Regions from separate parts of the Micromonospora sp. S-DT3-3-22 genome, predicted to be linked through region 1. Evidence: predicted binding sites of a transcription regulator. Region 1 holds the regulator's gene; the other holds the start of a gene.

Region 1 (5,062 bases):
GAGCGGATGCGCCGGGACGCCGAGGAGCACGCCGACGACGACAAGCGTCGCCGGGAGGAGGCCGAGACCCGCAACGTGGCCGAGGCGCTCCAGTGGCAGACCGAGAAGTTCCTCGCCGAGAGCGGCGACAAGCTGCCCTCGGAGAACCGGGAGCAGCTCAACGAGGCTCTCGGTGAGCTGCGCGGCGCGCTCGGCGGCCAGGACATCGAGAAGATCAAGTCGGCCCACGAGCGGCTCGCCCAGGTCTCCCAGCAGGCCGGTTCGCTGCTCTACTCGCAGCAGGCCGAGCAGGGGGAGCAGCCGGGCGCGGCCGGTGCGGGCGCGGGTGCGGGTGCCGCCGGTGCCGCCGGGGCCCCGAAGGCGGGCGGCCCGGACGACGTGGTCGACGCGGAGATCGTGGACGAGGACAAGAAGTGACGGTCCGCGCCACCGCACAGGGAACGAGGTAGTCGTATGACGGAGAAGCCACGAGCCGCCGACCCGGGCACCTCCGGGTCGACGCCGGGTGGCTCCGCGCCCACCGACGACGGGCCGCGGGTCGTCATCCGGGACAACCGCAAGCTCGGCAAGACCGAGGAGACGCCCGCCGCCGCCGACGCCGGGGCCGACGTCCCGGCCGAGGGGCTGGTCGAGGAGTCCGAGGTGGTGGTCGACGAGATCGAGGCCGAGGCCACCACCCTCGACGACCCGGCGCCGACCGGTCCGCCGGTGGTGGACGCCCCCGCGCAGCCGGTCGACGGCAGCGCCACGGGCTCCCCGCTGGGGGCCGAGCTGGAAGCCCTCCGGGCCGAGCTGGACGAGCGGACCCGGGACCTGCAACGGGTGTCGGCGGAGTACGCCAACTACCGCAAGCGGGTGGACCGGGACCGGGGCGTGGTCCAGGAGCAGGCGACCGGTTCGGTGCTCGCCGCGCTGCTGCCCATCCTGGACGACCTGGACCGGGCCCGGGAACACGGCGACCTGGTCGGCCCGTTCGGCACGGTGGCCGAGCAGCTCACCACGGCGCTGGGCAAGTTCGGCCTGACGCCCTTCGGTGAGCAGGGCGACCCGTTCGACCCGACCCGGCACGAGGCGGTCGCGCACCAGACCTCACCGGACGTCGACGAGCCCACCTGCGTGCAGGTGATGCGTCGGGGTTACCTGCTCGGCGAGCGGCTGCTGCGGCCGGCCATGGTCGCGGTCGCCGACCCGGAATAGTGCACGGCCATCCGGTCGCCCCGCCCGCCCGCAACGGTGGGCGGGGCGACCGGGCCACATCTCACGGAAGGGGGTGGACCGGTGAGTTCCAAGGACTGGATCGAGAAGGACTTCTACGCCACGTTGGGCGTGGAGAAGTCCGCCTCCTCGGACGAGATCAAGAAGTCGTACCGGAAACTGGCCCGGGAGTCGCACCCGGACCACAACCCCGGTGACCCGAAGGCCGAGGAGCGGTTCAAGGCCGTCTCCGAGGCGTACGCGGTGCTCGGCGACGACGCCAAGCGCCGCGAGTACGACGAGATGCGCTCGCTGTTCGGCTCGGGCGCGTTTCGTCGGGGCGCGCGCGGCGCGGGTCAGCCCGGCGGGGCCCCGTTCGACGTCTCCGACCTGTTCGGCGGCGGTGGCGGCGGGGACAGCCGGTTCGGTGGCGGCGGCTTCACCGACCTGTTCAGTTCGATCTTCTCCGGTGGCGGTGGCGGTGGCGCCGGCCCGACCCGGGCGCGTGGCCCGGCCCGGGGCCGGGACGTGGAGGCCGAGGTCGCGCTCGACTTCGGCGACGCCGTCCGGGGTGTCACCCTGCCGTTGACGTTGCGCGCGCCGGGGGTGTGCGACACCTGCCACGGCAACGGCGCGAAGCCGGGCACCCAGCCGACCGCCTGCCCGGTCTGCCACGGCGCCGGGGTGACCACCCGGGACCAGGGGTCGTTCAGCTTCTCCGAGCCGTGCCGCAACTGCCAGGGTGTCGGGACGGTCGTCGAGGAGAAGTGTCCCGAGTGCCAGGGCACCGGCGGGGTCACCAAGACCCGCACGCTCAACGTCCGGTTCCCCGCCGGGGTGGCGGACGGCCAGCGGATCAGGCTGGCCGGGCGGGGCGAGCCGGGGCAGCGCGGTGGGCCGGCGGGCGACCTGTTCGTGCAGGTGAAGGTCCGGCCGGACGACCTGTTCGGGCGTACCGGTGACGACCTGACGCTGGCCGTGCCGATCACCTTCGCCGAGGCGGTGCTCGGCACCGACCTGCGGGTGCCCACGCTGGACGGCGCGGTGACCCTGCGGGTCCCCCCGGGCACCCCGTCCGGGCGGGTGCTGCGGGCCCGGGGCAAGGGTGTCGTACGACGGGACGGGCGGGCCGGTGACCTGCTGGTCACGCTGGACGTGGTGGTGCCGGCGACGGTGTCGGACGAGGCGCGGGCGGCGCTGGAGTCGTTCGCCGGGGCGACGCCGCCGGCGGCCCGGGAACATCTCGACGCGCGGGTGCGTCGGGTCGGTTGACCGGTGGACGGGTGCGGAGGTGAGTGGGATGTCGGACGGGTTCGTCGGTTCGGGTGACCCTGCCTACGAGGCCAAGGTGCTGATGATCTCGGTTGCGGCACGGATGGCGGGAATGCACCCGCAGACGCTGCGCCAGTACGACCGGCTCGGCCTGGTGCAGGCCGGCCGGGCGGCCGGTGGCGGTCGACGCTACAGCGTGCGGGACGTCGTCCTGCTGCGCGAGGTGCAGCGGCTCAGCCAGGACGAGGGCGTCAACCTGGCCGGCGTGAAGCGGATCATCGGGCTGGAACGCCTGGTGGAGGAGGCCCAGCAGCGGGTGGCCCGGCTGGAGGCGGAGCTGGACGCCGCGTACCGGCGGATCGCCGAGCTGGAGACGTTGGCCAGCGGCTTCTCCCGGGGCGACCTGGTGCCGACGAACCGCACCTCGACGGCGCTGGTGGTGTGGCGTCCCCGCCGTGCCCCCGGGCGCTGACCCCCGGCGTTCCGCCGCACCGTTCGGGGCCGGCCCGGCATGATCAACACTTCTGGCCGCGAATAGCGGTGTCCCCTCGACGGGATGCCGCTATTTGGCGTATCTAGTGCGAATTCCCTGCGGGGATTACGCATTCCCCCGCCGTGGGGAGGGGTGTCCCGTTAACCTGTGAATCAGGCGTAAGCGGACCAATCCGGACTCCGAGGGTGGGGGGAACCGTGGCGGAATCGGCGAAGAAGGTGGCCCGGCAGGCGGAGGAACGGCTCGACCGGGTGGCCGAGAACGTCCGGGAGAAGTTCGACCGGGTCACCGAGGGCAAGTTCTCCGACACGGTGAAGGACGGCAGGTTCGCCGATCGGCCCACCCCCGGGAAGGACCGGGAGCAGACCGAGGCGAAACGCCGTGAGCAGGGCGGATCGCAGCGCTGACGATCCGCCGACGTGCGGGCCGGGACCCACGGGGGGTCCCGGCCCGTTCGCCGTCCGGGCGGGTCCGGCGCGGACCGTGACGTCAGCCGAGGCGACGGTTGTCCCGGACCAGGCCGCCCTCGCACCAGTCGTGGTAGGTGAAGAGTTCCTGCCGGGCCAGCAGCATCCGGCTGTTGTGCGCCCAGTTGCGCACCAACTCGTCGCCGTCGCGCTCGGCCTGCTCCACCAGCTTGCGGAACCGACGCCGGGGATGGGCGCGGAACTTCGTCCGGATGCCGTCGGCGGCGTAGATGTAGAGGCAGTGCAGGGCGAAGCGGCGGGCCGGACAGGCCGGGTCCCGGGCCAGCTCGAAGAGGGTGAGCACCAGGTGGTCGCCCGCCACCAGCAGGTCCCAGTCCTGCGGCAGCGAGGTCAACGGCACCGAGTCGGGTTGGTACGCCCAGGCCCGCAACTCCGCCGGTGACGGATCGACGGGGTTGGCGAAGCCGCGGAACGTCGGACCGTGCGCGCTCACCGGCAACCTTCCCGCTCACGCCCGCGGGATGCCTCCGTCCCGCCCGCGAGCCCCTGGCCTGCTGGGGCGCAACGCTAGCCGCCGCCCCCGGCCGGCGGAAGACCTGCCGGGAAGCAATTCGGCAACGGATGCCCCGGCCAGGCCGACCCGTGCGGTCGACCTGGCCAGGTGAAACTCAGTCCGTGGCGGGTACCGGTCGGGGCTGACGGGCGGCGATCCTCCGCCGGAGCCGCTGCTTGAACCAGGGCATGTCGGGCAACCGGGCGAGCATCGGGCCGGTGACCACGGTGATCAGCACGTACGCCGTGGCGAGCGCCGCCAACCGGGGTTCGACGGTGCCGGCGGCGACCGCGAGACCGGCGATGACGATGGAGAACTCACCACGGGGCATCAGGGCGAAACCGGCCCGCCAACGACCGGGCTCGGCGATCCCGGCCCGCCGGGCCGCCAGGTAGCCGGTGACCAGCTTCGTCCCCATGGTGACCACGGCCAGCAGCAACGCGGGCAGCAGCACCGGCGGCATGTCCCGGGGGTCGGTGACCAGGCCGAAGAAGACGAAGAAGACGGCGGCGAACAGGTCCCGCAGCGGGGAGAGCAGCTCGGTGGCGTGGTGCGCCACCGGCCCGGACAGGGCGATGCCGACCAGGAACGCCCCGACGGCGGCGGAGACCTGGAGCCGGGCGGCGATCCCGGCCACCAGCAGGGTCAGGCCGAGCACCCCGAGCAGCAGCGCCTCCGGGTCCTTCGCCGACAGGGCCGCGGAGATCAGGTGACCGAAGCGGATGGCGACGACCAGCACGACCACCACGGTGAGCACCGCGATGCCCAGCGCCATCCCACCCTTGACCAGGCCCACGCCGGCCAGCAGCGCGGTCACCAGCGGCAGGTAGAGCGCCATCGCCAGATCCTCGATGACCAGCACGGAGAGGATGACCGGGGTTTCCCGGTTACCGACCCGGCCGAGGTCGCCGAGCACCTTGGCGATCACCCCGGAGGACGAGATCCAGGTGATGCCGCCGAGTACCACGGCCGCCACCCAGCCCCAACCGAGCAGCAGCGCGAAGCCGAACCCGGGCAGGGCGTTGAGGACCGCGTCGATCAGGCCGGCCGGGGCCGCCGAGCGCAGGTTGCCGACCAGCTCGTTGGCGCTGTATTCCAGGCCGAGCATGACCAGCAGCAGGA
Region 2 (5,062 bases), on a different contig from region 1:
CCGGTCGAGCAGCTTCTCCTTGGGTTGGGTGAGCTTGGTCAGTCCCGCGCCGGCGAAGATCGCGGCGAGCAGGATCTGCACGATCCAGAGGAACACGTTCACGGGTGGTCGCCTCCGAGGGGTGCCACCGGACGGTGGCGGATGCGGGAAACGGGAAGGGTCCAGGCTACGGGGCCGGAGCGGCCCCCGACGCCGGGCGGGACATCGGGGGCCGTGGGGTGGATTCCGGTCAGGCGGCGCCGACCGGTCGACCGCCGAGCGTGTCCGCGTCGATCTCGGCCGGGCGCAGCGCCAGGGCGAGCACGTCGGCCACGTCGGCCAGGGTGTGCACGGTCAGCGCCGCGCGCACCTCGGCGGGCAGGTCGTCGAGGTCCGGCTCGTTGCGGGCCGGGATGATCACTTCGGTCAGGCCGGCCCGGTGCGCGGCGAGCAGCTTCTGCTTCACCCCGCCGATGGGCAGCACCCGCCCGGACAGCGTCACCTCGCCGGTCATCCCGAACTCGGGTCGTACCGGCCGGCCGGTCACCAGGGAGGCCAGCGCGGTGACCATGGTGATGCCGGCGCTCGGGCCGTCCTTGGGCACCGCACCCGCAGGCACGTGCAGGTGGATGCGGCGTCCGGCCAGGACGTTCGGGTCGAGGCCGTACCGCCGCCCGTTGGCGCGCAGGTAGGACAGCGCGATGTGGGCGGACTCCTTCATCACGTCGCCGAGCTGCCCGGTGAGGGTCAGCCCCGGCTCACCGTCCATGCTGGTGGCCTCGATGAACAGCACGTCGCCGCCGGCGCCGGTGACGGCCAGGCCGGTGGCCACGCCGGGCACCGCCGTCCGCTCGGCCGACTCCGGGGTGAACTTCGGCCGGCCCAGGTAGCGGGCCAGATTGTCGGTGTCGACCCGGACCGGGGTCGGGTCGGCGGCCAGGGCCACGGCGACCTTGCGCAGGATCTTCGCCAGGGCCCGTTCGAGCTGCCGGACGCCCGCCTCCCTGGTGTGCTCACCGGCGATCAGCGCCAGCACCCCGTCGGTGACGGTCACCTCGTCGGCGGTCAGGCCGGCCCGCTGGAGCTGCCGGGGCAGCAGGTGGTCGCGGGCGATGGCGACCTTCTCGTCCTCGGTGTACCCGTCCAGGGTGACCAGTTCCATCCGGTCCAGCAGCGGGCCGGGGATGGTCTCCACCACGTTGGCGGTGGCCAGGAAGAGCACGTCGGACAGGTCGAGGTCGACTTCGAGGTAGTGGTCGCGGAAGGTGTGGTTCTGGGCCGGGTCGAGCACCTCCAGCAGGGCGGCGGCCGGGTCTCCGGCGTATCCGACGGCGAGCTTGTCGACCTCGTCGAGGAGCACCACCGGGTTCATCGAGCCGGCCTCGCGCAGCGCGCGGACGATCCGGCCGGGCAGCGCGCCGACGTAGGTGCGCCGGTGCCCACGGATCTCGGCCTCGTCGCGGACGCCGCCGAGGGAGACCCGGACGAAGTTACGACCCAACGCCCGGGCCACCGACTCGCCGAGGCTGGTCTTGCCGACGCCGGGCGGGCCGGCGAGGGCCAGCACCGCGCCGGAGCCGCGTCCGCCGACCACCCCGAGGTTGCGCTCGGCGCGCCGGTTGCGCACCGCGAGGTACTCCAGGATGCGGTCCTTGACGTCGGCCAGGCCGGCGTGGTCGGCGTCGAGCACCGCCCGCGCCGCCGTCAGGTCGGTGTTGTCCTCGGTACGGGTGCTCCACGGCATCTCCAACACCGTGTCCAGCCAGGTCCTGATCCAGCCCGCCTCGGGTGAGGCGTCGCTGGCCCGTTCCAGCTTGCCGACCTCGCGCAGCGCCGCCTCGCGGACCTTGTCCGGCAGGTCGGCGGACTCCACCCGGGAGCGGTAGTCGGCGGAGCCGTCCGGCTCGTCCTCGCCGAGTTCCTTGCGGATCGCGGCGAGCTGCTGGCGGAGCAGGAACTCCCGCTGGGACTTCTCCAGCCCCTCCCGGACGTCGCTGTTGATCTGCTCGGTGACCTCCTGCTCGGCCAGGTGCTCCTTCACCCAGCCGACGAGCAGTTCCAGCCGGGCGGTGACGTCCGGCGCGGCGAGCAGCTCGGTCTTCTGCGCCAGGCTGAGCCACGGCGCGTAGCCGGCGGCGTCGGCCAGTTCGGACAGGTCGGTCATCCGCTCCATCGCGTCGATGACCTGCCAGGCGCCCCGCTGCTGGAGGACGGAGGTCATCAGGGCGCGGTACTCGCGGGCCAGGTCGCGGGCGCGGCCGGCGGGGGCGGGTTCGTCGAGCCGGGTGGCCTCCACCCAGAGGGCCGCGCCGGGTCCGGGGACGCCGGAGCCGATCCGGGCGCGGGCGAGGCCACGCACCACGGCGGCGGGTTCACCGTCGGGAAGACGGCCCACCTTCTCGATGGTGGCGATCGTGCCGACGGGGCCGTACTCGCCGTCGATGCGGGGGACGGCGAGCAGGGTCTTGTCGCCGCTGGCCCGGGCGGCGTCGACGGCGGCCTGGGTGGTCGGGTCGAGGGTCACCGGGATGACCATGCCGGGCAGCAGGACGACGTCGGTCAGGGGAAGTACCGGAAGGGTTGCCATCGAACACCTGCCATCACTTGAGGTTGAGCGTGTCTCACTCAAGTCACAAACCGTGCCCCGTGTTCCGACCTGTGACCCAGGACACATCCCAGCCGCACCGCCACCGCCGGCCAGCATTGGCCGTACCCGGATTTCCCAGGATTGGCGCGACCCGCCAAATGAAAGAGAGGCATATTGTTGCGGATTTGCCGTCAGATACGTCAAACTCTTAGCACACCCCGATCACCACAGGGAGTAATGGCGATGGCAAGGAAAGTAATCACCGTTCTGACCGACGACCTCGACGGCGGAAAGGCCGATCGGACCGTCGAGTTCAGCCTGGATGGGGCGGCGTACACCATCGACCTCTCCGACGAGAACGCGGGGGTGCTGCGCAAGGCGCTCGACGCCTACATCACCGCTGGCCGTCGAATGGGCCGAGGTGCCGTCGAGGCCGGTCGCCCGGCCCGCCGCCCCGCCCGGCCCGGCGTCTCGGGAATGGATCGCGAGCAGAACCGCGCCATCCGGGAATGGGCGACCAAGAACGGACACGAAATCTCCGAGCGCGGGCGCATCCCGGTCTCGGTCGTGGAGGCGTGGAAGAACCGCTGACGGCGGGCCGGATCACGAACGGACACGCCGGGGTCACGCTGGGATATCAGCGTGACCCCGGCGTTTTCGTCCGTGTCCACAGTTTCCACCCGGCGACCCCGCACCGAAAACATCTGCCGGTACGCTGCCCGTCCCCGGGCGCACCCGGCGGACACGGAACTGCGGGCCACCCCGGAGGTTCCCGGGATGGCCCGCAGTCGTCGCCGATCGGGTCAGTTGACCCGGATGCGCACCACGTCGAAGGCGGGGGTCTGGTTGGCCCGCTCCATCATCGGCACCCGGTGCGAGCCGTCGCCGGCCCAGACCGCGCACTGCGCCGTACCCGACTGCGGCAGACCCGGGATCTGGATGGTCACGTCGTCGGCCTGGTTGCCGCCCTTGCCGTCCTCGGTGGCCACGAAGAACGCCGGCACGTCCTGCGGGTTCGAGGGCGCCTGGTTGGTGTTCTGGAGCATCCGGCAGGCGGTGTGGAAGTGACCACGGGTCAGGCCCTGCCCGTTGAGCACCGAACTCTCCAGGTAGTAGCCGCCCTGGCCGGCCGCCAGGAACCGGTCACGGACCAGGTTGCGGGTGGAGACCTTCAGGGTGAAGGCCTGGTTGCGCTGCACCTGGTTGGGGAACTGGGTGATCAGCAGCGACGGGTTGTTGGCCGCCGCGCCCACCTCGCCGAACGCGGTGCTCACGCACCGGTTGCCGTTCTGGAAGCCGTCGTGCGGCTGCAACCGGCTGTTGGCGCAGTCCTTCGCCAGCACGCCCAGGGCGTTGCCGTTGTTGCCGTTGTTGCCGCCGTTGTTGTTCTGGCCGCCGTTGTTCCCGTTCTGGCCGCCGTTGTTGCCGTTGTTGCCGCCGTTGTTGTTCTGGCCGCCGTTGTTCCCGTTCTGGCCGCCGTTGTTGCCGCCGTTGTTGGCGGCCACCTGGCAGCCGGCGAGCTGCTCCAGGCCCTGCGGGCGCTGGGCGAAGCGACCGATCGCGGTGGCGATCCGGTTCAGCGCCGACCGGCGCTTGTCGGCCAGCGGGCCGAGGATGGCGTTGTTGATGAACGCCTGACCGTTGCGCCCCTCGGCCGCCAACCGCTTGTTGGCGTCGTCGATCTGGGTCTTGAGCAGGGCGAGTTCCCTGTCCACCTCGGCCTTGGCCTGGGCCGGGATCTGCGGCAGCCGGGGCGTGACCTCCGGGCAGGCCACCGTCGAGGCGAGGGTGGTCACCGGCGCGTTGCCGGCCTTGACGGCCTGGCACTCGGCGACGGACATCTGCCCGTCACCCCAGTGGTTGCGGACCCACCGGCCGTTCTGCCACGTCTGGGTGGTGCTGCCGCGCCCGCTCGGCGAGGTGGCACCGGGGCTCGGTGCGACGCAGGCCGACGAGACGTTGCGGGTCTGCTGCCTCGGCTTGTCCCCGGCCGAGGAGATCTGGGTGACGGCGGCGATACCGCCGAAGACGACGAGCGCACCGACCGCCGCCAGCAGCCGCTTGCTCCGCGCGTTACCGGATGACCGGCGTGCCCCTGTGGACCTGCGCATCGAATTGCTCTCCTTCTCGATCCGGTACCTGACTCGCGCCCCCGACGAGGAGACCCTTTCCGGGTCGGTCACCCCCGCCGGAGACACTGCGACGTTCCGGTCGCACGTCGATGGCCGACGATGCCTTTCCGCACCGTCCGCCGCGTCGGGTGGCGCGGCTGGGAAGATCCTGTCCATTCCCGCTTAGGTACGGGCCGGCATCGGCGAAGGTTCAACGCGGATCGAGGAATCCCGGACCGTTTTCCGGGCGGGCCACAATGTCACCAACCGTCGCCGGAAAATGACGCCGGGTCGTTCGGCGGCGGGTCAGTCCACGCAGAGGTGATCGAACGCGAACGGGGCGCCCAACTCGTCACGCCGGTCCCGCAGGGCGCGGATCTGCCGA

What was found. The regulator HspR, encoded in region 1, represses chaperone genes until heat shock. The targets are predictions, from matches to a motif close to TTGAGTNNNNNNNACTCAA.
Region 2: the regulator HspR is predicted to act here: its motif matches at 2,590-2,608, upstream of lon (endopeptidase La).

The regions. Positions count from the first base shown of each region.
Region 1 covers NZ_JACGMO010000007.1:85,603-90,664, reverse strand. Annotated here, with positions in the region: gene dnaK (molecular chaperone DnaK) at 1-417, shown strand, start outside; gene grpE (nucleotide exchange factor GrpE) at 454-1,197, shown strand; gene dnaJ (molecular chaperone DnaJ) at 1,279-2,466, shown strand; gene H1A17_RS03520 (heat shock protein transcriptional repressor HspR) at 2,495-2,938, shown strand; gene H1A17_RS03515 (hypothetical protein) at 3,157-3,366, shown strand; gene H1A17_RS03510 (hypothetical protein) at 3,449-3,880, opposite strand; gene H1A17_RS03505 (cation:proton antiporter) at 4,056-5,062, opposite strand, start outside.
Region 2 covers NZ_JACGMO010000115.1:509-5,570, reverse strand. Annotated here, with positions in the region: gene H1A17_RS26635 (DoxX family protein) at 1-102, opposite strand, end outside; gene lon (endopeptidase La) at 230-2,566, opposite strand; gene H1A17_RS26625 (Lsr2 family protein) at 2,810-3,157, shown strand; gene H1A17_RS26620 (hypothetical protein) at 3,370-4,677, opposite strand; partial or broken gene H1A17_RS26615 (hypothetical protein) at 4,984-5,062, opposite strand, start outside.